2 regions of the Duganella sp. Leaf61 genome follow, and region 2 is predicted to be linked to the other one. Evidence: predicted binding sites of a transcription regulator. Region 2 holds the regulator's gene; the other holds the start of a gene.
The links. Region 2 encodes LexA, which represses DNA repair genes until DNA is damaged. Its sites were predicted from a motif close to ACTGTATNNNNATACAGT; they were not measured.
Positions count from the first base shown of each region.

Region 1: the regulator LexA is predicted to act here: its motif matches at 1,264-1,281, upstream of ASF04_RS02460 (DNA topoisomerase IV subunit B).

Region 1 covers NZ_LMLM01000001.1:562,114-567,593, forward strand. Annotated here, with positions in the region: gene ASF04_RS02445 (hypothetical protein) at 1-32, shown strand, start outside; gene ASF04_RS02450 (TorF family putative porin) at 99-851, opposite strand; gene ASF04_RS02455 (hypothetical protein) at 865-1,113, opposite strand; gene ASF04_RS02460 (DNA topoisomerase IV subunit B) at 1,346-3,343, shown strand; gene parC (DNA topoisomerase IV subunit A) at 3,355-5,480, shown strand, end outside.
Region 2 covers NZ_LMLM01000012.1:47,714-53,193, forward strand. Annotated here, with positions in the region: gene ASF04_RS09205 (DUF5695 domain-containing protein) at 1-760, shown strand, start outside; gene lexA (transcriptional repressor LexA) at 913-1,551, shown strand; gene ASF04_RS09215 (cystathionine gamma-synthase family protein) at 1,583-2,827, opposite strand; gene purF (amidophosphoribosyltransferase) at 2,834-4,360, opposite strand; gene ASF04_RS09225 (CvpA family protein) at 4,424-4,912, opposite strand; gene ASF04_RS09230 (SPOR domain-containing protein) at 4,941-5,480, opposite strand, start outside.

The DNA of each region.
Region 1 (5,480 bases), on a different contig from region 2:
ACCTGTATCGCCAGGTATTCAGCAGCAGATAAGCAATAGATAAAAAAGCGGGCCGGGCGGGTGCTACCCGGCCGGCCCGACGAAGGAAAATCCGCTGATCAGAAAGTCTTGCTGATGGTGACCAGCAGCGCAGTCTTGCCGGTGAACTTGCCGTTGACCGGCGACGCGTAAGCGGTCTTGCTGGCGTTCGTCCCCACCACGGCCAGCGCACCGGTGACGATGCCGAAGTCTTTGGTCGCGCCCACTTTCCAGTCAGTGTAGTCGGCCGCTTCGTTGTTCTTCACCTTCTGGTGGCCGGCGTGCAGGTTGATGATAAAACCTTCGCCTGCCTCGATATTGGCGCCCACGTCGATATAGCCGCTGTTCTTGCTGTCCACGAAGCCGAACAGGTTGGTCACCGCGTGCGAATACTTGACGTAGACAGGACCGACACCGAGCTGGCCATACACCTCGGTGGTGTCGGCGTTGGCAAAGCCAGCCACGTGTTTCAGGCCGTTCGACGGATACACATAGGTCAGCACACCGACGTCGTAGGAAACGGCATCGCTCATTTGCCCGCGCTTGCCGGCGTAGATATCGAGTTCCAGGTCGCCGTCGCCGCCGGCATCCTTGGTCCACTTGATCGACGACGCCCAGGCGCCGATATACAGGCCGGTGGGGTTGTTGACGTAATCGGCGCCGCCCTGCACCGCCGGCTGCAGGCGCGTTTGCGAGATGCCGCGATAGCGGTAGTCGGACACCACGGCGGCGTTGAAGCTGACCTCGTTATCGGGCTTGGCGGCTTCCTGGGCCTGCACCGCACCGGCGGCAAGGGCGGCGCTCAATGCGGCGGCCAGTATCAATTTGTTCATGTTGCGCTTTCTATTAGTAGTGGGATGTCTGAGTAAATCGCCCGAACTCCGCGCCGGGCAGCGACTGCATCACCGCGTCCATCACCGGCGCGACCATGGCGGCACCCACGCACAGCCACACCTGCATGCGGGTGCCGTGCTCGCAGATTTCGATGCGGATGAATTCGAGCGAATCGCCGCAGATGCGCGTAACCATGCGGCGCAATTGGGTGACCGATGCTGTATCGACCTTGAGCGTCATCACGCAAGGGAAGTGATTCATGGCAGCTCCGATAAGGGTTAAGCGATGGAGCCAGCTTATCGGGCAGCCCGTAAAAACGGTCTAAAAAGACGGGGGCCTCTTGTAAACATCGTGTATAAATTGCCGCTGTTTGCTCCGGTTGAGGATAGAATACGCAAACACGCGCAATTAGCTGTACATATACCCAGTACATGAGCCCAGTAAATAAGCCCAACACATAAACCCAGTATCGACATTATCAGCTTGATCACGTATGGCCACTAAAAAACCAGTTTCCGACTATAGCGAATCATCCATCCGGGTCCTCAAGGGCCTGGAACCTGTCAAGCAGCGCCCGGGCATGTACACCCGCACCGAGAACCCGCTGCACATCATCCAGGAAGTCATCGACAACGCCTCGGACGAAGCACTGGGCGGCCACTGCAAGAACATCATCGTCACCCAGAACGCCGATGGCAGCATCACGGTGGAGGACGACGGCCGCGGTATTCCGGTCGGATTGCACCCAGAAGAAGGCGTGCCGACGGTGGAAATCGTGTTTACGCGACTGCACGCGGGCGGTAAATTCGACAAGGGTTCGGGCGGCGCGTACGCGTTCTCGGGCGGTTTGCACGGCGTGGGCGTCTCCGTCACAAACGCGCTGTCCAAGCGCCTGGAAATCACGGTCTGGCGCAAGGAACCCAATGGCACCGGCCTGCACCACCTGGTGTTCGAACATGGCGACGTGGTCGAGCCGCTGACGTCCGTGGTCGCGCCGCGCGACGGCAAGAAGTCCGGCACCCGCGTCACCGCCTGGCCCGATGCCAAGTACTTCGACTCGCCGGCCATCTCGCAAACCGAGCTGCAACGCCTGCTGCGCTCCAAGGCCGTGCTGCTGCCCGGTGTGACCGTTACGCTCACCAATGCCAAGACCGGCGAATCGCAGACCTGGCAGTACAACGACGGCCTGCGCGGCTATCTGACCGAAGCGCTGGCCCAGGCCACCGATGGCGAAACCCTGATTCCGCTGTTCGAAGGCGCGCAGTTCGCCGGCCCCGACGCCGAAGGCTTTGCCGAAGGCGAAGGCGCGGCATGGGTGGTGGCGTGGACCGAACAAGGCGCGGTAGTGCGTGAATCGTATGTCAACCTGATCCCCACCCCCAATGGCGGCACCCACGAATCGGGCCTGCGCGACGGCCTGTATGGCGCCGTCAAGAATTTCGTCGAGATGCACTCGCTGCTGCCGAAAGGCGTCAAGCTGCTGCCCGAAGACGTGTTTGCGCGCGTGTCGTTCGTGTTGTCGGCCAAGGTGCTGGACCCGCAATTCCAGGGCCAGATCAAGGAGCGCCTCAATTCGCGCGATGCGGTGCGCCTGGTCTCCACGTATTCGAAACCTGCGCTCGAACTGTGGCTCAATCACCACGTCGATTACGGCAAAAAGCTAGCCGAGCTGGTGATCAAGCAGGCGCAGTCACGTCTGCGCTCGCTGCAGAAAGTGGAAAAGAAAAAGTCGTCTGGCGTGGCGGTTTTGCCGGGCAAGCTGACCGACTGCGAATCGACCGATGTCACCCGCACCGAATTGTTCCTGGTCGAGGGTGACTCGGCAGGCGGTTCGGCCAAGATGGGCCGCGACAAGGAATTCCAGGCCATCCTGCCGCTGCGCGGCAAGGTACTCAATTCGTGGGAAACCGACCGTGACCGCCTGTTCGCCAACAACGAGATCCACGATATCTCGGTGGCGATCGGCGTCGATCCGCACAACGCCACCGACACCCCGGACCTCTCCGGTCTGCGCTACGGCAAAATCTGCATTCTTTCGGACGCGGACGTCGATGGCTCGCACATCCAGGTACTGCTGCTCACGCTGTTCTTCAAGCACTTCCCGGGCCTGATCGCCAACGGCAATATCTGCATCGCCCGCCCGCCTTTGTACCGCGTCGATGCGCCGGCGCGCGGCAAGAAGCCGATCCAGAAGCTGTATGCGCTCGACGCCGGCGAACTGGTGGCGATCGAGGACAAGCTGCGCAAGGACGGCTTGAAAGAAGGCGCCTGGTCGATCTCGCGCTTCAAAGGCCTGGGCGAGATGAACGCCGAGCAGCTGTGGGAAACCACGATGAACCCGGACACGCGCCGCCTGTTGCCAGTCGCCCTGGGCGAGTACGAGCACGGCGCCTCGGCCGCACGTTTCAATATGCTGATGGGTAAAGGCGAAGCCGCCGCCCGCCGCGCCTGGATCGAAGAACACGGCAACGAAGCCGAAGCAGACATCTAATACGAACCACTATGACTCAAGCAAATCTCTTTGACGAATCGCTGCCGGACCCGGACGGCGCCCTGCCGCCCGGCGGCCCCACCGACGGCGGCGAAACGCTGACCCTGTCCACGTTTGCCGAACGCGCCTACCTCGATTACGCCATCTCGGTGGTCAAGGGCCGCGCCCTGCCCGACGTGTGCGACGGCCAGAAGCCTGTGCAGCGCCGCATCCTGTACGCGATGAACGAAATGGGCCTGAACTCCACCGCCAAGCCGCGCAAATCGGCCACCGTGGTCGGCGACGTGCTTGGTAAATTGCACCCGCACGGCGACCAGTCGGTGTACGACGCCATGGTGCGCATGGCCCAGGATTTTTCGCTGCGCTATCCGCTGGTCGATGGCCAGGGTAACTTCGGCTCGCGCGACGGCGACGGCGCCGCTGCCATGCGCTACACCGAAGCGCGCCTGACGCCGATCGCCAAGGTGCTGATGGACGAGATCAATCTCGGCACCGTCGATTTCCAGGCCAACTACGACGGCTCCACCGAGGAACCGAGCCTGCTGCCGGCACGCCTGCCCATGGTGCTGCTCAACGGCGCCTCCGGTATCGCTGTCGGCCTGGCTACCGAGATCCCGTCGCACAACCTGACCGAAGTGGCGCAGGCGGCGGTGGCGATGATCCGTAATCCGAAAATTTCGCACGCCGAACTGATGGCGCTGATTCCGGGGCCCGACTTCCCCGGCGGTGGCCAGATCATCACCACGGCCACGCAGATCAGCGATATGTATTCCACCGGTCGTGGCAGCATGAAGGTGCGCGCGCGCTGGAAGATCGAAGAACTGGCGCGCGGCCAGTGGCAGGCAGTTGTCAACGAACTGCCGCCCGGTACCTCGTCGCAAAAGGTGCTCGAGGAAATCGAGGAACTGACCAATCCCAAGGTCAAGCTGGGCAAGAAGGCGCTGTCGCCGGAACAACTGGCGTTGAAATCGCTGATCTTGAATTCGCTCGACACCATCCGCGACGAATCGGGCCGCGCCGCGCCGGTGCGCCTGGTGTTCGAGCCGAAATCGAAGAACCAGGACCAGACCGAATTCATGCTGATGCTGCTGGCGCACACGTCGCTCGAGTCGTCGGCGTCGATCAACCTGGTGATGATCGGCGGCGATGGCCGGCCGCGCCAGAAAGGGTTGACCGAAATTTTGCAGGAGTGGATCGAGTTCCGCTTCGGTACCGTCACCCGCAGAACGCAATTCAAGCTGGGCAAGGTCGATGCGCGCATCCATATCCTGGAAGGCCGCGAGACGATTCTGCTCAATATCGATGAAGTGATCCACATCATCCGCAACTCGGACGAGCCGAAGTCCGCGTTGATGGAGCGCTTCCGCCTGTCCGAAATCCAGGCCGAAGACATCCTGGAAATCCGCCTGCGCCAACTGGCGCGCCTGGAAGCGATCAAGATCCAGCAGGAACTGGCCGAACTGCGCAAGGAAAAAGGCACGCTGCAAGACCTGCTCGACAACCCGTCGTCGATGAAGCGCCTGATCATCAAGGAAATCGAGAACGATTCCAAGACCTATGGCGATGCCCGCCGTACCGTGATCGAAGAAGCGCAAAAAGCGGTCGTGGAACAGAAAGTGGTGGACGAACCGGTCACCGTGATCATCTCGGAAAAAGGCTGGATCCGCGCCCGCACCGGCGTGGGCCACGACGCCGGTCAATTCACCTTCAAGGCCGGCGATGCGCTGTACGGCGCTTTCGAATGCCGCACGGTGGACAACCTGCTCGCCTTCGGCAGCAACGGCAAGGTGTACTCGGTGCCGGTGGCGGCCTTGCCGAACGCGCGTGGCGACGGCGTGCCGGTCACCACCCTGATCGACCTGGCCACCGGCGCGCGCATCCTGCACTACTTCGCAGGCAGCGGCGCCACGCAACTGATGCTGACCACCAGCGCCGGTTTCGGTTTCCTCGCCAAGGCGGCCGACATGGTCAGCCGCATCCGTGGCGGCAAATCGTTTATCACCTTGGACGAAGGCGACGTGCCGCTGCCGCCATCGGTGGTCGGTCCGGAAGCTTCCGCCGTGGCAGCGCTGTCGGCCAATGCCCGCGTGCTGGTGTTCGGACTGGACGAGATGAAGGTGCTGACCAACGGCGGTCG
Region 2 (5,480 bases):
TCTGGCTGCCGCACCGCACGAAGAGGCGCCCATCAAGACCCGGGCCTACAGCACCCCTGCCCTGCTGTTCGCGCTGCGCACCGACACCCAGACCCTGGCGCGCCTCACGCCCGTGCTCGACCCCAGTTTCGATTTCGTGCCCGGCCCGCGCGAAGACGCGCGCCAGGGCAATGGCTACCGCCACCTGGGCGACCTGGCCCTGACCGTCCGCACCGGCAATGGCGCCGAGCGTACCTACACCTCGTTCGAGGCGCGCCGGCCGATCCACATACTGCCCGCAGGCCGGGCGCTGGCCGCTGCCGACATCAGCGCCAGCATGGGCGCCGAGATGGGCGCCAGCGTGCCGCTGGCAGTGGAACGACGCTGGCTTAACGAGCGCGGCACGCTGGTGCTGCGCTTTACCCTGATCAACCGGGATCGGCAACCGGTGCAGGTGGTGTCCGCCAGCATGCCGATGGTGTTCGAGCAACAAGGCTTCGGCGCCTCGGCCAAGGAACGGCAGGCCAGCAGCAGCACCGTCAAGCCGCGCCCGGGCGCGCCGGGCTCGGTGGAAGTGGCGCGCGCGAACGGCCAGCCGCCGGCGCTGCGGCTGCAACCGGACGGCCGCACCCCGCTTGACAGCTGGCAAGCCATGCCGGGCGGGCAACTGCAGGGCGAACAGTACGCCAGTTGGGTCACCAGCGGGTTTACCCTCAAACCGGGCGCCAAACGTGACATCGGCGTGCGATTCGTGATCCAGCCGCAAGGGGCAACGCGCTGATTTCTCATAGGGGAGCGTGGCACACTCCCCTGTGCAACAACTTTTTTCACATTATTTCGCTCAAAGCAAGAAATTCCCTTGCATTGGCGGTCATACTGTACAAAAATACAGACTGTCTATATACACAGCCCATTTTTTTACTGACCACGCCCATGATCAAGCTCACCGCACGCCAGGAACAAATTCTCAATCTGATCAAGGATGCCATCGAGAACACCGGCTTCCCGCCCACGCGCGCCGAGATTGCCAACGAACTGGGCTTCAAGTCGGCCAACGCCGCCGAGGAACATTTGCAGGCGCTGGCACGCAAGGGCGCGATCGAAATCGCCGCCGGCACCTCGCGCGGCATCCGCCTGCTCGGTGTCCATGCCGAACCTTCGACGTCCAAGATGCCTGCCGCGCTAATGATGTCGCTGCCACTGATCGGCCGCGTGGCTGCCGGTTCGCCGATTCTGGCGCAGGAAAACCTGGAAGCGAGCTACAACGTCGATCCGGCCATGTTTTCGGCCAAGCCCGACTACCTGCTCAAGGTGCGCGGCGAATCGATGCGCGACGCCGGCATCATGGATGGCGATTTGCTGGCCGTGAAAAAAATCGACAGCGCCAAGAATGGCCAGATCGTGGTGGCGCGCATCGGCAACGAAGTAACGGTCAAGCGCTATCGCAAGACGGGGTCGCTGGTGGAACTGCTGCCGGAAAACCCGGAGTTCAAGATCATCAAGGTCGATCCCGAGGCGGACGAGTTTGCGCTCGAAGGCCTGGCAGTAGGCCTGATGCGCACCTGGCACTAAAAAATATGGACCGCCGCGGCGGTCCATTGTTTTAACAACCTTTCAGCGCGCAGCTGAAGTCTTCCAGCAGGTCGTCCTCATCCTCGATGCCGACCGACACCCGTATCAGCGACTCCGCAATCCCCATCGATGCACGCCGTTCGGCGCCCATTTCAAAGAAGATCGTGTGCGCCACCGGGATGATCAGGGTGCGCGTGTCGCCAAGGTTCGACGCCGGGATTGCCAGCTTGAGGCGATTGAGGAAGTCAAAGCAATCGATGCCATCCTTCAGCTCAAAGCTCAGCAGCGAACCGTGCTTACGGAACAGCTCGGAGCTGATGCCATGCTGGGGATGCGATGCCAGGCCCGGGTAGTACACCGCCGCCACCCGCTCGTCCGATTCCAGCAATGTGGCCAGCGCCAGCGCGTTGCTGCTGGTGCGTTCCATGCGCAGCGCCAGGGTTTCGGCGCCGACGGCAATGTGGTGCGCCGCCTCGGGCGCCAGGGACGAGCCGAAGTCGCGCAGCGCCTTGGCGCGGATTTGCGCCAGGCCCCATTGCACCGGCTGCGCCTTTTTATAGTTCTCGTAGATGTTGGGGAACCGGGTCCAGTCGTACGCGCCGGTGTCGGTCAGGCTGCCGCCGAGCGCATTGCCGTGGCCGCCGATCGACTTGGTCAGCGCATTGACCACCAGGCCGGCACCGACCGATTTCGGTCGGAACAAATAAGGCGTGGTCATGGTGTTATCGACCACGTACAGGATGCCGCGTGCCTGGCACAGTTCGCCAATGCGCTTGAGGTCCGCTACTTGCGTGCGCGGGTTGGCGATGGTTTCGACAAATACCACGCGGGTGTTGTCGGTGATCGCCGCCTCGACATTGGCAACATCGGTGGCATCGACAAACGACACGCCCACGCCCTGCGCCATGGTGGTTTGCCACAGGCTGTTGGTGTTACCGAACAAGAACGACGACGACACCACGTGGTCGCCGGTGCGCAACAGCGCCTGGAACACGGCGCCGATCGCGCCCATGCCGGTAGCAAAGCAGATCGTGCCCACGCCCTGCTCCATCTTGTTCACCTTGTCTTCCAGCGCGGCGATGGTCGGGTTACCCTGGCGACCGTACCGGAAGCCCGGCTCCTTGCCCTGGAATACCGAGGCCAGCTGGCGCGCATCGGCATAGCCGAACGCGACCGACGTATGGATCGGCTTGTGCAGCGAACCGTGCTCGATGCCCTTCTGGCGGTCGTTGTGCAGGATGGTGGTGGTGAAACCGTAGTTTTTCTTGTCTGTCATGGACGATCAGCCCTCGGCGGCAGCCAGGTTCAGGTTCAGCTGCGAACGGCCCGCGTCTTCCGGCTTGGCGGCCTTGGTCGGGTTGTTGCGCTCGTTTTCGAGCTTGTCCAGGTACTCGCGGCTGACGTCGCCGGTGATGTACACGCCGTCGAAGCACGACGCTTCAAAGCTGGTCAGTGCCGGGTTGACGTCGGAAATGGCTTGCTTGAGCGCATCGATGTCCTGGTACACCAGGGCGTCGGCGGTGATCTCGCGACACACTTCTTCCACCGTGCGACCGTGGGCGATCAGCTCGTCGCGGGTAGGCATGTCGATGCCGTACACGTTCGGGTAGATCACCGGTGGCGCGGCCGACGCGAAGATCACTTTCTTGGCGCCGGAGTCGCGTGCCATCTGCACGATCTCGCGGCTGGTGGTGCCGCGCACGATGGAATCATCGACCAGCAGCACGACCTTGTCCTTGAACTCGTCAGGGATTGCATTGAGCTTCTGACGCACGGATTTCTTGCGTGCCGCCTGGCCCGGCATGATGAAGGTACGGCCGATGTAGCGGTTTTTAATGAAACCTTCGCGGTACTCCTTGCCCAGTGCCAGCGCCAGCTGGATTGCTGCCGGACGCGACGAATCGGGAATCGGCATGACGACGTCAATATCGTCGGCCAGGCCTTCGCGCACGATTTTCTTGGCCAGGTACTCGCCCATTTTCAGGCGGGTGTTGTACACCGAGGCGCCGTCGATGACGGAGTCAGGACGGGCCAGATACACGAATTCGAACACGCACGGATTGAGCGACGGATTGTCGGCGCACTGGCGCGTGTGCAGCTGCTTGTCGTTGTCGATGAAGACGGTTTCGCCGGGCGCGATGTCACGCACGAAGCGGAAGCCCATGCCTTCGAGCGCCACCGATTCGGAGGCGATCAGGTATTCGTTGCCCTGCTCGGTTTCATTGATGCCCAGGCACAGCGGACGGATGCCGTACGGATCGCGGAAGGCCAGCAAACCGACGCCAGCGATTTGCGCCACGGCAGCATAGCCGCCGCGCACGCGGCGCATCAGCACGGTAACCGCCTGGAAAATGGTTTCGGCATCGATCGAGATATCGACCGTGGCCTTCTGGATTTCGTGTGCCAGCACGTTGAGCAACACTTCCGAATCGGAATCGGTGTTGATGTGGCGGCGGTCGTTCTTGAACATCTCTTCCTTGAGCTGTTCCCAGTTGGTCAGGTTGCCGTTGTGGGCCAGGGTGATGCCGAACGGTGCGTTCACGTAGAACGGCTGCGCCTCTTCCTCGCTCGACGAACCGGCGGTCGGGTAACGGCAGTGGCCGATGCCCGAGTTGCCCTGCAGCGTACGCATATTACGGGTACGGAACACGTCGCGCACCAGGCCGTTGGCCTTGTGCATGGCGAACATGCTGCTATGATTGGTAGCGATACCTGCCGCGTCCTGGCCGCGATGCTGCAACAGCAGCAGTGCGTCATACAGCAGTTGGTTGACAGGTTGATGGGAGACGACGCCGACGATGCCACACATGTTGATGCTCCTGGACTGGACTTGCAGATTTAAAAACGTTGATTCAATTCACAAATTCAAACTTCAAAAATTCACATGCTGCGCCATTGCAGCGGGAAGGTAGTCCTTGACCACGCGCGCTCCCAGCTCACAGTACGGGCTGAGCAGCGCATTCTTCCAGAGTTCTTCTTGCGGCAATGCCGTCATCCCACCCAAGATGACGGCGGCCAGCACGATTACAAGGCCGCGGCCCAGGCCGAACACTGCGCCAAGCAGGCGGTCGAACAGGCTCAAGCCGCCGGCGTCAAGCAGGGCGCCCAGCACCATCGATAGCAAACCCATCAGGATCCGCGCGCCGATGAACAGGGCGATGAACGCCAGGATCAGCCGCAGTACTTCCCCGGGCACAACTTCGGGCAGCATGACCGCCAGTTGCGCCGCGTAGGCGTTGGCCACCACGAATGCCACAATCCAGCCCACCAGCGACAGCACTTCCTTGACCAGTCCGCGCACCATGCTGATCACGACCGATGCGGCCAGCACGAAGATCACCAGGTAGTCGAAGATGGTCACGACAAACGTCCCGGACGGTGCAGCCAGGTCAGACGGTTTCCAGGCGGCCAGCCAGGCCCATGCTTTGCAGCTTGGCGCGGACTTTTTCCGCCTCTTCCTTGCTGCCGAACGGCCCCACGCGCACGCGCGTGACCTCGCCCGACGGCGCTTTTTGCGTGTACGAATTGATGCCGGCCTGCTTGAGGCGCTCGCGCAGTTCGCTGACCTTGGCCTGGTCGCTCAGCGCGGCCACTTGCAGTACGAATTTCTGGCCGGATTCGGCTGCAACGTTGGACGCACCAGGGGGCTTGGCGGTTTTGCCTTCCAGGATGGCCAGGGCGCGCGCATCCTGCGCCTGTTTGCTCTCGGCAGCGGGCTTGGCGGCGGCTTTGGCTTCAGCGGCTTTGATGTCGGCAGCGCGCGACTCGGCCAGCTTGCGGTCGGCTTCGGCGCGGGCGTCCGCCTTGGCTTTGGCTTCCTCGCGGGCCTTGGTCCTGGCGTCGGCTTCGGCCTTGGCTCCCGCCTTGGCGTCGGCCAGCTTGCGCTCGGCTTCGCGCCTGCGTTCCTGCTCGGCGCGGCGGTCGGCTTC